Regions from separate parts of the Paeniclostridium hominis genome, predicted to be linked through region 1. Evidence: riboswitches for the same ligand, from Rfam matches in the RefSeq annotation. Region 1 holds a riboswitch; the other holds the start of a gene.
What was found. A riboswitch is a leader RNA that binds a small molecule or an ion and turns the genes downstream of it on or off. The one in region 1 is predicted to bind cyclic di-GMP.

Region 1 (3,223 bases):
TGATATTTTGTGCTTGTTCATTACTTGCATCTGCAATTTCTTGTATAACTTCTGCTGACTTTTTAGCACCATCAACAACTTCTTCAAGAGATTTTGCTGTTTCTGAAACAATTATAGTTCCATTTTCTATTGCTTTAAGTGATTTTTCAATTAACTCAGCTGTATCTTTTGCACTTTGTGCAGATTTTGCAGCAAGATTTCTAACTTCATCAGCAACAACAGCAAATCCTTTACCAGCTTCTCCTGCACGTGCTGCTTCTACAGCCGCATTAAGTGCTAAAATATTTGTTTGGAATGCTATATCATCAATATTTTTTATTATATTTCCAATTTCATTTGATGTATTGCTAATTTCATCCATTGCAGCAATCATTTCTTGCATTTGCTCTTTTCCTTTATCCGTTGCAATACTTGAACTTACAGATATTTCTTTTGCTCTTTCAGCATTTTGTGCAGTTTCTTTTATTTGCACTGAAATTTCATTTATAGTTGCTGAAAGTTCTTGAATTGAACTTGCTTGTTCTGTAGCACCTTGAGAAAGTACTTGAGCACCTTCTGCTAACTGATTTGAACCGATTGCAACTTGTTCTCCAGAAGTATTTATTTGTTCTAAAGTACTATTTAAATCATTTACAATTTTATTTACAGCTATTAACATTGGCTCAAAATCATTTACAAATAAATCACTTAATTTATCATCATCTACATCAATATCTAAATTACCATTGCTAATTTCAGTTAATATATTTGTTAATGTATTTATCATTTCCCTAAAATCATTAACTATTTTATTTGTTGCATCTGCTACTAGACCTATCTCATTTTCTTCATCTATAACTGGTAGTTCTGAGTTTAAATCGCCCTCAGCTAGTTTCTTTAATCGTTCACTACATTCCTTTAATGGATTTCCTATTTTACTAGCAAACTTTATTGCTCCAATAAATGCTACAACAGTAAATATTATAGATATTACAGCTGTTATTGTAATTGAAGTATACATTTGTCCAAGGAAATCATCTTTATTTACCATTACACCTACACCCCAATTATGGCTATTTTTTACTGGAGCATATCCTAAAATCCAACCTTGTCCTTCTAAATCTACATTAGCATATCCTGTTTTTCCTGAAATAAGCTTTTCATCTGCTTGTGCAACGTCTTTTAAATCTGGATTTGTTGCTGATTCTTTTATAGTATTTTCCTTACCAATAAGACTAGTATCCATATCAGCAATTGTTGTTCCTTCATTATCTATAAGGTAAGCATAACTATTTTCACTTATTTTTATATTCTTAATAATTTCAGTTAAGAAATCTTTATCTGCATCAAAAGTTACAACCCCTACTATCTTACTGCCTTGTACTCCATTTTCCCAAATAGGTGCTGAAACTACAAGTGTAAGATTTCCTGTTACTTTACTAACAACAGGGCTACCCATATATGCCTTTCCTTGCATAGAAATTTTAAAATAATCTCTACTAGAATAATCATTTCCACTAAATAAATCTTTACCATTTGCATCTATAATTTGACCTAATGATAATCCATATAGCTTTTCTTGTCTAGTTATTATGCTTTTCTTTTCCTCTACACTTACCTTAGGATCTGAAATTTCCTTTATAATACCTGTTTGAATTGCTGCATTTTTTAGGTTTGTAATTTTTTGCGAAGCGGTTGCTGCTGCTTGTTTAGTTGTTTCTACTACTGTATTTGATAAAATAGTATTAGATGTTTTATAGTTTAAATAACTTGTAATTGCCCCTAAACATAAACAACAAATAACTGAAAAACATACAATTATTAAAGTAAGTTGAGTTTTTATACTTTTAGTTTTGTCTTTACTTTTTTGTCTTAATTTAAATTTCATTTTTTTATCTCCCGTTATTATATCTTTATACGTTAATTTTTTATCATAATATTCAGCAAAATTAACACTTCAAGGCTTATTTATTTCTAGCCTAAATGTAAAGCTACTTATGTTTTGTGATTATCCATAATAAACCTCCTTAATTAAAGCCTTATAATTTTTAAAATCCACTTACATAACACAAAAATAAAAGAGCATCAACATAGACCCGTCAACACTCTTCTTTTAAAAGACAATTTATGCAACTGGCTGACTTTTGAAAAAAGCCCCTATAGCTTTGCGTCGCCGAATCACTCCGGGTTTGCTAATTAAATTAAATTTTATTTTAGATTTAAATACACATTCATATTAGCATAAATGTTATTTTTTGTAAATAATTTAAAACCTTTGCCTGTTACTTGAAAAATTTAATAGTAAAGCATTTTTAAATTATCATAAAAAAGTAAATCTGTAATATTGTTTAATATAAAAAGGTATTGATTTTACAATCAATACCTTTTCTTAGGTATCAATAATTGAAACAATTCATAAAAATAATCTCTACGATTAAATTTAGTATATATCTAAATAATTATTAACATAAGTTTTACACTTATAATTTTTATCGAGAACACCTTAATTTACACAAAATCTTATGTCCCACAGAAAGTTCTATAAGGACAACTTGACGGTTTTGGTAACTGTGAATACTCTTCTTGATCTTTCGAGTGATCATATGGTCTTGAAATTACATCAAGAAGTTTTATAATTACACTAAAATCACCTTTATCCCCAGCTTCTATTGCTTCTTCTACTCTATGATTTCTTGGAATTACTGCTGGATTAGAATTTTTCATCAATTGGTGCACTTGTTCCTTTGATTGAGGTTGTCTTTTAAGTCTTTCTTGCCATAGCTTATACCAACTATCAAATTCTTTACTACTAAACATACCTTTATCTTTATTTTTATCAAATGTTAAATTAATAAAAGTATTAGTGAAATCTTCACTATGTTTTTCCATTATACTAAGTAAATCTTCAATTATAGCTTTATCTTGTTCTTCTTCATTAAATAATCCAAGTTTTTTTCTCATATTAGATAACCAATTTAAATAATATAACTCAGAAAAATTAGAAATAGCATCTTGTGCTATTTTTATAGCATCTTCTTGATTTTCATGTAATAAAGGCAATAATGTTTCAGCAAATCTACATAAATTCCACTCAGCCATAATAGGTTGATTTTTATAAGCATATCGACCTGTAGTGTCAATTGAACTAAATACGGTATTTGGGTTGTAATTATCCATAAAAGCACACGGACCATAATCAATAGTTTCTCCACTAATAGTCATATTGTCAGTATTCATAACACCA
Region 2 (3,223 bases), on a different contig from region 1:
TTATGGATATTTTCCCATTAGATAATATTTCAGATAACAAATTTACACAGTATTATTTTGAGGTTATATGTAAGATGTGTAGAAAAATATTTTGGGCTCCTGTAGGATGTGTAGTTAAAGAACATTTTTATAGTAGGTTATTTTTTAAATTATTATGCTTTATTCCACGTAAATTAACTATACGTGTATTTGAATTTTTTGCAAAATTCTATCAAAATAAAGAAACTGATCTTTTTGCATATTATAACTTAGATTATTTAAGAAATGAAAGACAAGTACTTAAAAAAGAGTGGTATAAAAAGTCAATTACAATGGAATTTGAAGGATATGAATTTTTTGTACCAGAAGCATATGATGAAATTTTAACTGTAACTTATGGAGACTACATGAAATTGCCTCCTGAAGATAAAAGAGGTAGTACATCACCTGCATCGTATATTAAGTTTTTAGATGGAACAGAAGTGAAATTAGAGAGATAACTTTAAAATATATTGCTGAAAGGAAAAAAGCTAATGGATAATAAATATTGGAATGATTTTTATAATAAAGATATAGCCCCGAAGGAAGCATCTAAATTTGCCAACGATATTATTGAGTTTTTAGAAACGGACAAATCATTAGTTGAATTAGGATGCGGAAATGGTAGGGATGCTAAATTTTTTTCAAGATATAATATAAATATTACTGCAATTGATCAATCTGAAGCAGTAATATTAAAATTAAATGATAGTAACAAACAAGATAATCTTAAATTTATATGTGATGATTTTGTTAATTCAAACTTACTTGATCAAAATAAATTTGATTATGCGTATAGTAGATTTACGATACACTCAATTACAGAAGAAGAAGAAACAATACTTGTTAAACGAGTTTATAATTCTTTAAAAAGTGGGGGAATGTTTTTTATAGAGGTTCGTAGTGTAAAAGATGAATTATATGGATTGGGAAAAAATGTAGGTCGAAATGCATATATTTATAATGAACACTATAGACGATTTATTATTATAGATGAATTAGTCCAGACATTAAAAGAAGAAGGATTTAAAATTATTTCAGCAAAAGAAAGTAGTAACTGGGCTATTTATAAAGATTTAAATCCAGTAGTAATTAGAATAATTGCTAAAAAAGATTGTTAATTTAAATGTAAAATTAAAGGATTAAAAGTACAAATAAATAAAAAAAGTACATAAATTAAATGTAATATATCACTTAAAATATAAAATATAATAAATAATTAAAAAAATGGTAAAAAAAGGTAAAAATATTGTTAAATCAATGGGAATTGGTCTTTTTTTAAAATTATATTTTATATTAGTATTAAATGGAAGACGTAGAAATTAAAGTAAATGCTTGAATAAAGTCGAATAATGGTATAAAATAGATATATAAGTCGAATGATGATATTCAAAGGCAAATCTAGAGAAATCTAGTGACGCAAAACTATAGGGGCTAATGTTTATCTAAACTACGCCAGCCAGCTGCCAAAGGGTTAATAAACTTTTTGTTATCATTGATATAATGAAGATCGTGAATTATGGATAATTATATAATTTACAAATAAAATCAGGAGACATCTGCAAATGTACATAAACATTTATTGAAATTTTTAATATACCTTAAAATGGGTTTACAAGTATACAAAAAACATTTAAATATTAAATATTGAATCGTAATTTATTAGATATATTAAAGCTGAAAAATATTTATTTGATTTTGACTTAGACATTAAGTAGGTATATTTTATTTTCTGATTTTAATTTTAATTTATATAATACGATTAGAAATCATTGATATATTATAAAAGTGATCAAACTACTCTTTAAGAGTAGTTTTTTTTATTTGAAAAAGGAGGTAATAATGGAAACATATAGTTTAATCAAGATGGGGTTAGATGCAACAGAACTTAGAAGTAGAGTTATTGCTAACAATATTGCAAATATTAATACTCCAAATTATAAGAGAAAGTATGTAAACTTTGAAGAAACATTGAAAGACTCTATAAATAAAAAACCTAAAATAGAAGTCAAAACAGATGAAAACTCAAAGATGAGAGTAGATGGTAACAATGTTGATTTAGAAAATGAGAAAGTTAACCAAGCAGCTACAACTCTTGAATACAATGCACTTATAACTTTAACTAATATAAAATTAGGAATGGCTAGAAGTGTTATAACAGGGAGGTAATTAGATGAGTATTTTTGGAGGAATGAGAATTAGCCAAAGTGCTTTATCAGCAGAACGTTTAAGGATGGATATAGTTTCATCAAATATTGCTAATATGAAGACTACGAGAACTAAAGAAGGTGGAGCTTATAGACGTAAGGTTCCTGTATTTGAGGAAAATTATGATAAAAAGTTAGGTATGCTTGGTGTAAAGGCAGTTTCTATAGAAAAAGATAAGGCGCCACTTAGAAAACTATATGAACCAAATCATCCTGACGCAGATAAACAAGGCTATGTAGAATATCCTAATGTAGATATATTAGTAGAAATGGCAGATTTAATGACTGCTTCAAGAGCTTACGAGTCTAATATAGATACATTAAATGCACAAAAAAATATGATATCTAAGGCTTTAGAAATAGGCAGATAAAAAGGAGTGGATTTATGACTGGAATAGGAGCTATAAGCGGAGTAAACAACATCTTAACAAATAATGATTTGTTAAAAACTACAAAAAGTAAAAGTGTAGAAAAAGAAAGTAACTTTTCTAATGTAATAAAAGATGCACTAGATAAAGTTAATGACAAGCAGGTAGATGCAAATAAGAAAGTTGAGAGCCTTTTAAAAGGAGGCGACGTTTCTATGCATGATGTAATGATATCTGCTCAAGAAGCTCAGATGTCAATGCAGTTAATGATTGAAGTTAGAAATAAGGTATATGAAGCTTATCAAGAGCTAAATAGAGTTCAATTATAACTTTATAGCAAGGAGAATTTTAGATGAATATAAAGGAATTGCCACAAAAAATAAAAGATTTTGTGTTGGTTAAAAAAGAACAGTTTGGTACCTTATCTAAAAAGAAAAAAATAGCAATAGTAGTTGCAATTATATCTTTAATTCTAGCAATAGTATTTGGGATAAGTTATTCAAGAGCTAATAAGTATGGAGTTTTATTTTCAGGACTAGAATCTAGTGATGCAGCAGCAGTAACTAAAGAACTTGAATCAAAAAAAGTTGATACCAAGATAGAAGGAAATAGTATATTAGTTCCAAAAAA

Region 2: another riboswitch for cyclic di-GMP. It lies ahead of H8891_RS01805 (flagellar basal body protein); the one in region 1 lies ahead of H8891_RS09885 (methyl-accepting chemotaxis protein).

The regions. Positions count from the first base shown of each region.
Region 1 is NZ_JACRWD010000003.1:27,730-30,952, forward strand. Features, by position in the region: gene H8891_RS09885 (methyl-accepting chemotaxis protein) at 1-1,867, opposite strand, end outside; cyclic di-GMP riboswitch class I at 2,105-2,183, opposite strand; gene H8891_RS09890 (protein adenylyltransferase SelO) at 2,500-3,223, opposite strand, start outside.
Region 2 is NZ_JACRWD010000001.1:369,410-372,632, forward strand. Features, by position in the region: gene H8891_RS01795 (LicD family protein) at 1-479, shown strand, start outside; gene H8891_RS01800 (class I SAM-dependent methyltransferase) at 513-1,139, shown strand; cyclic di-GMP riboswitch class I at 1,403-1,489, shown strand; gene H8891_RS01805 (flagellar basal body protein) at 1,861-2,187, shown strand; gene flgC (flagellar basal body rod protein FlgC) at 2,192-2,596, shown strand; gene fliE (flagellar hook-basal body complex protein FliE) at 2,611-2,922, shown strand; gene fliF (flagellar basal-body MS-ring/collar protein FliF) at 2,946-3,223, shown strand, end outside.